Panacibacter ginsenosidivorans: one gene and its partner. The main gene of each other region encodes a partner of the protein of the gene in region 2 in a complex. Links are inferred from orthologs where the notes say so. Each region holds a gene or a part of one and is shown on either strand. Other genes may lie near its edges.

Region 1 (5,102 bases), 2.4 Mb from region 2 along the record:
TTTTTCTTTTGCCACATTTTTAAATGCTTTCACACCAAAAGGCACCAGCACAATCGCTGCACTTAATATGCGTATGGCAGCAACCTGGTAGGCGCTCAATGCCTGCATACCAAGTTTCATAAGTATGAATGAACTGCCCCAGATAACTGCGAGTATGATAAACAATATCCAGCCTGTAACACTTTTTGCCAATTCCAAAAATTTTCGCAAAGGTCTCTTTTTAAAACAATAAAAGATAACTTTAAAACAAATTGATATATATATGGGTGTCATAAAACTGAACGCTATTAGCACAAGAGCTCCGAAGAATGTTGATAAAGAAAAAACAGAGGCAAAAACAACTTCTTTATTAACAGAGCTGGATGAATTGCAAAATCTTCTATATGCAGAAAATAAACATGCTGTATTGGTGGTAATACAAGGCATGGATGCAAGTGGTAAGGATGGCTTGACACGAAATGTATTTGGTGATCTTAATCCGCAGGGCGTTACCGTTCAATCTTTTAAAGTTCCTACAGCCCTTGAATTATCACATGATTTTCTTTGGCGCATACACCAGCATACACCGCCAAAAGGAATGATTCAGCTTTTTAACCGTTCTCATTACGAAGACATAATTGTAACACGGGTCCATAAAATTATTGATGATGATATGGCAATAAAAAGAATGAAAGCCATTAATGATTTCGAGGACTTACTTACAAAACACAACAGCACGCACATCTTGAAATTTTATTTGCATGTATCTAAAGAAGAACAGCACCAAAGACTCGAAGAAAGGCTAAGTGATAAAACCAAACAATGGAAGTACAACGAAAAAGATTTCGAAGAGGCCAAGCTTTGGAATGAATACATGAAAGTGTATGAAGATTGTTTTAAAAACTGTAATAACATACCCTGGACAATAGTGCCATCAGATCAAAACTGGTATAAAGAGTTCATTATTGCAAATGCATTACATAAGTTATTAACCTCGCTAAAGATGCGTTATCCCGGCTTAAAGAAATAGCAATATTTGTTTTAGCAGGATTTTTTGTTACCTTGTTTTCTATTCCTCACCTTAAAACCAACCTTATGGGATTTGTAAAAGAATTTAAGGAGTTTGCCGTAAAGGGAAATGTAATTGATCTTGCTGTCGGTGTTATCATTGGCGGCGCATTCGGTAAAATCATAGACTCGGTTATTAATGATCTTATAATGCCGCTTGTTGCAAAAATTATAGGCTCCCCGGATTTCTCTAATGCCTATATTCCTTTGGTCGATGGCATCCCGCCCGGCACTTCACTTGCTGATGCAAAAAAAATAGGACCAGTATTCGCTTACGGTAATTTCCTGACTGTAGCTATCAATTTCTTCTTATTGGCTTTAGCTGTTTTTTTAATGGTAAAAGCTATCAATAGACTTAAAAGGAAACAGGAAGTTGCTGCCCCCGCCGCACCTCCTGAGCCTTCTTCTACAGATAAATTGCTAATGGAGATACGCGATTCACTTAAAAAGTAATTATTGTGGAATACTTGTGAGGGAAACAGCCCTCTGTTCCATTGCACATCATACCTTTGAAATCCCGGTACGCTATAGCCGCCGGGATTTTTCTTTTAAAATTATACATGTGAGCGCACCTGCATACCAAATAAAACTTCCGCAATTTGAAGGCCCTTTTGACCTGCTGCTTTTTTTTATTGAAAGAGATGAAGTGGACATTTATGATATTCCTATCACAAAGATCATCAAAGATTTTCTTGCCTATATACATGACCAGGAAAAGCTGAATATAGAATTAAGCAGTGAGTTTATTTTGCTGGTTTCAACATTGATGCGCATCAAGGCAAAAATGTTATTGCCAAGAAAAGAAATTGACGCACAGGGTAATGAAATTGATCCGCGACAGGAACTGGTTGATAAAATTCTTGAATACAAAAAATTCAAAGAAGCTGCCGTGCAAATGGCCGGGATGGAAGCTATGCGCATGCTAATGATGAAACGCGGCAATCTGCAGAAAGAACTTGCACAGATTGGCGAAGAAGCATCAGAAGGCACAGAGATACAAACGGTAACGCTCTTCAAATTAATGAAGGCTTTTGAAAAAGTTATGCAGCGTGTACATGACCGCAACAACAAGCCTGTACACACTGTGGTGCGTTATAATTACACCATGGAAGGCAGCCGCGAAAACATGCTTGAAATGGTAAAGCAGCAGAAAACTGTTTCATTCGAAAAAATATTTGAACAATGCAATGACCGCATACATGCTATTTTTCTTTTTTTATCGATGCTTGAATTGGCACAACAGAAATATATGAGCATAATGGTAGGCGAAGGCCGTAATAATTTTATTGTGGAATGGAATGAGAACAGAGAAGAAGAAATAGAAACCGAAATAAACGTTCCCGCAAACTAATCCTTTATATATATTATAGATTTTTATGCCCCCATCTGTGGAAACGCTGATGGGGCTTTTGTTGCGTCGCACTCTTGTACACTTTGTTCATTGCCGGGCATATATAAGAACGTACAAGTGAGTTACACAACCATTGTTACATAGTGATTCAATGGCCTGCTACATAAATTATTAAACACGCAATTCAAATCCTGCATTTGCTAAAGCAATTGCCAGTTGCTTTTCCGGCCGCAAATAATTTTGAGCGTATGTATAATTTGCCTGCATCATCTCATATCTCAATGCATCTTTTTTAATAAGCAAGTCAGTAAGCGATAAAAAATGATCTGTTGATTCATAAGCAAAATAATTTGTTTGCTCCTGTACCGGAGCGTGTAACAAAAAATCGTTTATATTATTTGAAATAATAGCTTTTGAAAACATTATGTATTCACCAAACTTCCAGCCTATTGAATTAACCAGTCCGCCTGTGGATACGCCGATCGCGGATTGTTTCAGATCCTGTAAATATTTTTTCTTATGCGTTTGCTTTAGCGGTATGATCAATTCAGGACACACCGTTCTTGCATAAGCTGTATCTTCAACACCACCATTGTAGTAATTGCTGAAATGTTCTCTTAGCCCTTTTACAAAAGCTATTCTTTCTGCATTTAATCTTATACGTTCTTCATACTTATGCCCTTCAACTCTTTGTGGATCCCATAAACGTGGTGAGAAAACTATAACAGGTTTTGTTGTATGAAATGGTTTTGCGTTGAAATATTTTATGTTAGCAGAACTTGCGCCATTCTTAATTTTAAAAATATTGCTCAGAAAAATATTACTTCTTACATACGTGGAAACAGCATTCTTAAAACCCGGTTTTAAAAGTGATCGTTTTAATGAAAAATCATGAACAGAAGTAATATAAAAATTTAAACCCCATGGAATGATCTTTGGGTTATTTATTTTAATAACAGGTGTTACGCTTCTTTTAAAATAATAATCGCACCAGTTGTATGCTTCTTTTGCAATATATCCGGGACTGTCGTGCATTTCAAAAATAATCTTCTTATTTTCAATGATGCATTTAAAGAACGGCGTACCAAAACCTGTGTCTTCTCCTTTTTTTATGGCAACATTTATAAGTCCAAGCTGCCGGAGTATACCAAAGCCAACATAAACCTGGTTAAGATGCAAAACGTCTGTACTTAGAAAAAGTGTTGCGTTTAAAGGTTTATGCATGTATTAGTTTTGTTTCAAAAATATACCTGTTTATTGAATTATTTCTATAGCAAAGATGGAATTGGCAAAAGATAAAAAGTTTTCAGTAGTTCAGATCATTGACCGCTTAAATATTGGTGGTACAGAAAGAGTGTTGGTAACACTTAGTAACCTGCTGCAGGATAATGGTCATCATGTAGCTGTTGTTACAACTGTAACAAAGGGTCCGCTTGCAGTAATGTTGAACAAAGAAATTCCGGTTATTGAATTAAAAAGAAAATGGAAATGGAATCCTGTAACTATGTACAGGCTTATAAAAGCAGTTAAGCATTTTGATATTATTCATGTACACTCTTCCTATAATCTGCGCTATCTTTTTCTTGCTGTATCTATATTCCGTTTAAAGAGGCCAATTTTTTTTCATGAACATTTCGGTGATATTAATATTGATCAATCTGTACGCTGGCATACAAAACTTATTTATCCCAAAACAATTCTTATAGCGGTATCAAAGCAGATCGCAGATTGGGCCATGGAAAAATTGAAGATGCCTGCATATAAAGTATTTGTGTTGCCTAATACGGTTATTAGGGGAAAATATCCGTCAGTACAATTAAAAAAAGATGGAATAAAAAGGTTGCTGATCGTTTCTAATTTCAGGCCTACAAAAAATATTCTTGCGGGTATACAAATATTGGAAAATTTATTGAGCAGGGGGTCATCGTTTCATCTTACGATCATGGGGCAGGTCGCAGACAAAGCATATTACGATAGCATTGTTAACTATATAGGTATTCAACAATTGCAGGAAGCTGTAAGTATAAGAACAAAAGAAACAGATATACAATCTGTGCTGTATGAATTTGATCTGGCAATGCATACAGCTACATCAGAATCGGGGCCGCTGGTTTTAATCGAATACATGGCACAGGGCTTACCATTTATTACCTATGATACGGGTGAAGTAGTACAGCAAATAAAGAGTGATCTACCTGAATGCGTTATGCAAAACTTTGATATTGAAGAATGGTCAAACAGGATACAGGAATTATTGCAGAAGGATAACGATGCATTGCAACAACAATTACTAAAGCTTTTTGATACTTATTATTCAGTGGATGCTTATTATGAAAAATGCCTGCATATTTATCGCAAGGGGCTGGAGATGTGCTAATGGATTTTTTATGAAAAAAATTGAGGATAGTTTCCATTTTTTTTATGCTGAATAAAGAGCAAAACGTACAAGTGAGTGACACAACAAAAGCTTAATATTTATCCTGCGTAAAGTTCAAAATTCTTTCTCCTGTTTATATCCATTTTCGCCTAAAAGCTTGCCAGTACTGTTACGCCGCCCTTTACAACCTGGTTTAATTGTACGTTGATTTTTGCATTTAGTGGAAGCAAAACATCTACACGACTACCGAATTTTATAAATCCAAATTCAGCGCCTTGTTTCACTTCTTCACCTACATTCAGGTAATTGCAAATTCTTTTTGCAAGA
Region 2 (6,380 bases):
GGATTCGCCTGGGTGATGCATTGATTCCTTATATAGGTCTTGAGTATGGTAATGTGCGTTTTGGCGCTACTTACGATATTAACACGTCTGATCTAAAAGCTGCTTCTCAAAGCCGTGGTGGTGTTGAAATTTCACTGATCTATATTGCAAAAACTCCTGGTAGTAAAGGGCTGCCTTGTCCTAAATTCTAATTTATTTTTGGTTTCCAACGATTGTGCTAATGGCATCACCTGTTGCGTCGCACTCTTGTGCTTATTGTATCTAAGCATCATGCATGGCATTTTTTGGTGTAAGAAGGCTGTGAGTTCTACAATCAATTCAACTGAGAAATAATCTCCACATAAAAATTGCTTCCGGGCATCCTGGGTAATAAATATTTTCAATCAACTATGCTTTAAAAAAAATGAATTTTTTTTTATTTCCTTTAAACCTTCCAGATTTGAAGAGGTCTGTTATACTGTGCGTTGCAGAATAAGGATAAAAAGTACAAGGATGCGACACAACAAGAGCTTAATGAAGAACATTAAGCCGGGCTCAAAAAAGATTTAGTACACTTACTATAAATTAGCAGCAGGGTTAAAACAGGGCGTCATTGCGAGAGCTTGATGCCCTTTGTTTTTTTGTTTATTTTTTGAAGGCAAAATATACAGCGCCCATTAAAAAAGCAAAGCTGATAAGATACTTTGATTGAAATGGTTCTTTTAAATACAATACGGCAAAAAAACTGAATATCACAAGTGTTATTACTTCCTGTACGATCTTTAACTGGAAGCCGTTCCAGCCTGTAGTAAAGCCCATTCTGTTTGCCGGCACTGTTAAACAATATTCAAAGAATGCTATTCCCCAACTTATAAGTATAGCTTTCCATAAAGTGATGCTGGTATCTCTTAAATGCCAGTACCATGCAATCGTCATAAAAATGTTTGATACAACAAGCAGCCCGATTGTTTTCATGTAATTAAATATTTAGTTCTCGTATTTTCTTTTCTTAACAGGTTTATCATTCAATTGTTCCATTACAGCTTCCGGTGTTGGGTTGCTGGTAACAGAGACGGCGATATAAAACATGACAATTAAGAGGCCAATTGAAAATAACACTTCACCAATAGTGATCCAGTAGCCCCACCAGCTATAAACCGCACCCATCTTAGGTTGGGAAGCTTCGTAAATGAAATCGACCTTCTCTCCTTCTGTAAATTTTCTGAAGATGTAACCTGCATTTACTGCAAACTCTTTTCTTTCTGTTCTGTAAAACGCATAAGGCATCATCTTATTGGTAGCCGAATCTTTTATAAAATGAATAGTTGCTTTTGTAAGCTCGCCATCAAAATAATCTGGCTGGCGGGAAAATAAAATATATAAACTGAAACAGGTAAGGTATAATATAATAGCGATCTTATACATCTGAGAACTTTTACCGCAGAGACGCTAAAGGCGCAGAGTAATTTGTATGCCCTTTGCGTCTATCTTTCTCTGCGGTTATGAAATAAAAAGAGTCGGCAATATTAGCCAACTCTTCGAGATATCCAAAATCCCCCTTGGATACGTTAGTGATATTTAATTACTGAGACTTCTAAAATCTACAGGCACCAGCTTACTTACACCCGGTTCCTGCATGGTTACACCATAGATCACATCAACTGCGCCCATGGTTTGTTTATTGTGCGTAACAATAATGAACTGCGAGTTTTCGCTAAACTTTTTGATCATCTGTGTGAATTTACCCACGTTGGCATCATCCAATGGCGCATCTACTTCATCGAGAATACAGAAAGGTGCAGGTTTGATAAGATAGATTGAGAACAGCAATGCAGTCGCGGTTAATGTTTTTTCTCCACCACTTAACTGGGATATAGAAGATGGTCTTTTACCTTTTGGTTTGGCAATAATATCGATTCCTGTTTCTGCAAGATTCTCCGGATTATCCAATACCATATCGGCTGTGTCTTCTTCGGTAAATAAAGCCTTAAATACTTTCTGGAAATTTTCACGAACCTTATTAAAAGTGTCAAGAAACTGCTGGTTGGCCGTTGCTTCTACTTCCTGTATAGTTTGCAGTAAACTTTCTTTGGCATCTACCAGGTCATTCTTCTGTTCGAGAATAAACTCGTAGCGCTTTTTCATTTCCTGGAATGCTTCTATAGCGGTTGGGTTTACTTCACCAATATTCTCCAGGCGTTTGCGCATCCTGTCAGAAGTAGATTGTAGATCCTCCAATGGTGTATCTGTTAAACGTGGCTGATCAATAATTGAATCGAGTTCAATTTTAAATTCCACATTCAATCTTTCCTTCATGCCAGCTAATTGTAATTTTAATTCATTGAATTTGTCTTTAATCTCACTCAATAAATGTTCTACCATTTCGCGGCTCTTAGCTTTATGTCGCAGCTCACTTTCCTTTGCCTGTAAAGCATTCCGTTGGTTATAATAAGACTGGTCTGCCTCATTCAGTTTCTTTTCTTCTTCTTCTTTCCTGCGGATGAGTTCTATCAATAATTCTTCACCTTGAACCAATGCATTTTCACTTTCCGTAATGTTACCTGCTGCTTCAGCTAATTGATGTGTATTTGTGGTAACCTGGTTCTGCAGATCATTCAATTGATTTTTCTTAAACACCAACTCCTGCTTAATAGCAGCTATTTTACTTTGCTGTCTTGTAAGTAAAATGTTGTTTTCATTAAACAGTGCAGAAGCGGCATTATAATCCTGTTCCGCCAATTGATAATCCTGTTCTACCAATTTTAGTTCCTGTACAGTCGTCTGTAATTGTTCATTCAGGCTTATCAATGATTCACGTGTGGTAGCAATACCATCCTGTTCATCCTGTAAACGATATTCAAGATCTTCTAATCTTTGCTGTGCATTCTGTTGAGCAGATTGTAGGTTCTCTATCTTGTTTCGTGTTGCGAAGACCTGATTGGTGAGTTGGTTGATCTCGTTCTCTGTCTGTTTTATTACATTTTCTTTCAACTGCTCGTTAAAGCCAATAACTTCATTGTGCTTTTGCTTGATCTCAGCTTTTAATGCATTTACTACTGCATCCTGCAAAACAATCTCATCATGCAGTTTTTCTAAATTCTTTGCACGGCCAATTTTCTTTCCCTCAAACAAACCGACACTGCCACCGCTAAGTGTGTATTTACCTTTTACATACTTGCCTGTCTTTTCCAGCACAACAGCACCATTGGAGTTTTCAATAGCGTCTTCATTCTCTGCTATATAAACATTACTCAATAAATATTCAGCAAGTTTCTGGTATTGATCATCTACTTCAATTACACTCAACGCAGGGATGGTATTAGCCGGTTGATGTGTCTCGACTGTTGCCTCATTAATCTTATCAAGTATAAAGAAATTAGCTTTACCTTTTTTATGCTCATCCAGTAAATGCACAGCAGTAAGACCTTCCTGTAAGTTGTTTACTACATAATAGTTCAGGTAAGGTTCCAATACATTTTCAACTGCAGCACGATATTCTTCATGTACATAAATAATGTCAGATAATATCGGCGCAGTATTATTCCAGCTGGGATTTTTGTGCAGGAACTTTACACTCTCAGGGTAACCTTCCATAGAGTCTATTAAACTCTTCAACAAGTCATGTTCATTGCGTTTGGAATCCAGCTTGCGATTTTCTTCGGCCAACTGGTTGCGCAGAACTTCAAGCTGGGCCTGTGTTTCAAGGATCTGTTCTTTTGTTCTTTCGTGGTGCTCCTGTAATTGTTGTAAATCGATCCGTTTATTTTCCAGCAGCTCTTCTTTTTCCTTTAATTCATTTTCTAATTGTTGAATCTGCGCTTCACGGTTTTGCTTTTCATCAGTTAACTGTGCCTGGGCTCTTTGCAAATTCTGAATAGAAGTATCTGCAACAGCCACTTTCTTTTCTGCATCAAACTGTCCGCGCTGTGTTTGCTGGTATTGCATGCGCAATCCATCAACAGCGCTACGTTTCTCATCAAACAAATTCCGTTTTTCTTCAACACCCTCTTTTGCCAATGCAAGCTTTTCTTCAATATCTGTTAGCTTGCTCTCTTCTTCTGTAACCTGTAACTCACTGAACTCAATCGAATCTGCAATGCCTTTTAGCTGGCCTTCTGCTTTTGATAAGAAATCTTTTAAGTTGTTTTCTTTTTCTTTCAGGTAATGCAGTTTCTGAGTAGCAAGGTTCTTTTCATTTTCTTTCCCTCGCAAATCCTGCTGCAGCATATTAAACTCAGCCTGCATAGTTTGCAATGCTTTCTCCTTTTCTATAAAACCAACTTTTTCCTGTTCAATGGCAGCTTCTTCTGTTGCAATCTCTGCTTCTAATTGTACACGCCTGTTGGTTTCTGTTTCCTGTTGTTCGTTTAAATCCCTGTAAGTAAGATTGAACCCTTCGAGTGAAGCCTTTGCCAGTTCAACAGCTATTTCTTTGTAATCTTTTTTGATCTCAAAATACTTTTCAGCTTTCTTAGCCTGGTTCTCCAATGCTTTCAACTGGTTGTTGATCTCGAACAGCAAATCTTCGATCCTGTTCAAATCCTGTTCCGTAGCATCTAATTTATTTTTTGCTTCTTTCTTTCTTGTTTTATAAATCGTAATCCCTGCAGCCTGTTCCAGCATGCGGCGGCGGCTGTTCTCTTTGTCTTTGATGATATCATCTACCATCCCCAGTTCAATGATGGCATAGCTGTCTGTAGAAACACCGGTATCCATAAACAGGTTATGAATATCTTTCAAACGGCAGCTTACATCATTAAGCCGGTATTCACTGTCACCGTTTTTAAAGAATCGTCTTGTAACAGTAACTGTACTAAACTCTGTGGGTAATAAGTTACGGGTGTTTTCAAACGTAAGGCTTACTTCTGCAAGTCCACTGGCACTGCGTGTTTTGCTGCCATTGAATACCAACGCATCAAGGTTCTCACTACGCAAAGACGAGATCTTTTGCTCACCAATAACCCAGCGGATCGAGTCAATAATATTGCTTTTACCACAACCATTTGGCCCGATAATGCCAGTAATTCCTTCGTCAAAGTTTACGACCGTTTTATCGGCAAAACTTTTGAATCCTTTTATTTCTAACGATTTTAGTCTCACTTGTAACCCATTTAATCAATTGCGAACATAGTCTAAAAGACCAACAATACGAAAGTGCAGATTTTTGCTGTGGAGAAGCTGTGCAGAAAATGAAAAGATTTAAGATAATATGAGAATTAAAACAGAGCTTAATTTATTTAAGCTCCTGATTTTAAATATTTAAGATAATATTATTTACATTTTTATGGCACAAACTTTTGAGACTCCGGGCATCGCCTGTTGTGTCACTCACTTGTACATTCTGAACAATATTGAGCAATGAAAACTAACTTTCACTTTTAATTTTTAACTGCTGATTTATATTCTATAGTACAAGAGTGCGACGCAAGAAATGATGCCATAAAACACTTCGGCCAAGGTTCATAAATTATTCCTCCGAATTCCATTCAATCATGGTTAAAATTATACAGGAGAGTATGCTACTATCACTCATATAGTGTGTCAATTAAGTTCGACATTCAAGCTGATTGTGTAAACAAAAACAATTGCTTTATGGAAAGCTAAATATGGTAAATGCAGGAAGAAGGTTTTAAAAAAATAGAGGCTCTGCTATACGCAGTATATATAATTTGTGGCGCTTAACTTCGCCGCCACAACATGTCTTCCAAAGATTATTATATTATTCTTGGTGTAAAGCCAACTGCATCGGCGGATGAGATCAAACGATCGTACAGGCGTCTGGCATTTAAATATCATCCCGATAAAAATCCAGGAGATATAATTGCAGAAGCAGCTTTTAAAGAAATTGTAGAAGCATATGAAATATTATCTGATGCAAAAAAACGGGAAGATTATCACTATAAAAGATTTTACACTTATAATTACCAATACAAGAATGAACCAAAAGCAACCCCGGAATCCATTTTAAAAGATGCGGTGAAATTGCAACAACTCGTAGAAAGAGCCGACCCGTTCAGAATGAACCAGGATGCATTGTTATTCCAGGCAGAAGATGTTTTAAATGAAAATAATCTTGCTATTCTTAAAGAAGAGAAACAACTTTCTGTAAATGCTCAAATTATAAATGCATTATTGATTGCCTGCAAGCCCATGCATTTTTCTTTTTATTTGAAAGTACATGAGAAACTAATACAACTTCCAGATGAGAACTCCAAACAAGTGCTGACAAATTTTTATAAATCAAAACAAAAAGAAAACAACTGGAATAAGTATAAAGTTATTGGAGCTATTGTGCTTGCATTACTTATGTGCCTCGTAATTTTCCTGATCAGTAAATTATAACCACTTATTTGCTCTCATCCAGTTAATGCATCTTTCAAACCATTTATCTTGTGTAGTTG

Evidence for each region. Proteins that work in one complex are often made in the same cells at the same time.
Region 1: the proteins of smc (region 2) and FRZ67_RS11085 are in contact, whole or in part, in a crystal structure (PDB 3ZGX), measured with the Bacillus subtilis proteins. The link is inferred for Panacibacter ginsenosidivorans from one-to-one orthologs.

Annotation. Positions count from the first base shown.
Region 1 is NZ_CP042435.1:2,633,033-2,638,134, forward strand. What follows is about bases 690-3,503. They hold FRZ67_RS11085 (segregation and condensation protein A), read left to right. Parts: upstream 690-1,609; coding sequence 1,610-2,398; downstream 2,399-3,503. Other genes in these bases: FRZ67_RS11075 (PPK2 family polyphosphate kinase), read left to right, coding at 690-1,009; mscL (large conductance mechanosensitive channel protein MscL), read left to right, coding at 1,075-1,500; FRZ67_RS11090 (hypothetical protein), read right to left, coding at 2,570-3,503. Also shown: FRZ67_RS11070 (DMT family transporter), read right to left, coding at 1-210; more of FRZ67_RS11075, read left to right, coding at 263-689; more of FRZ67_RS11090, read right to left, coding at 3,504-3,622; FRZ67_RS11095 (glycosyltransferase family 4 protein), read left to right, coding at 3,678-4,775; FRZ67_RS11100 (phosphatidylserine decarboxylase family protein), read right to left, coding at 4,925-5,102. UniProt on the Bacillus subtilis protein: Participates in chromosomal partition during cell division. May act via the formation of a condensin-like complex containing Smc and ScpB that pull DNA away from mid-cell into both cell halves.
Region 2 is NZ_CP042435.1:204,913-211,292, forward strand. Bases 1,358-5,449 are described here. They hold smc (chromosome segregation protein SMC), read right to left. Parts: upstream 5,080-5,449; coding sequence 1,558-5,079; downstream 1,358-1,557. Other genes in these bases: FRZ67_RS00905 (hypothetical protein), read right to left, coding at 1,358-1,404. In the rest of the region: FRZ67_RS00895 (PorP/SprF family type IX secretion system membrane protein), read left to right, coding at 1-191; FRZ67_RS00900 (DMT family protein), read right to left, coding at 625-954; more of FRZ67_RS00905, read right to left, coding at 967-1,357; FRZ67_RS23895 (J domain-containing protein), read left to right, coding at 5,677-6,321; FRZ67_RS00920 (alpha/beta hydrolase), read right to left, coding at 6,316-6,380. UniProt on the Bacillus subtilis protein: Required for chromosome condensation and partitioning.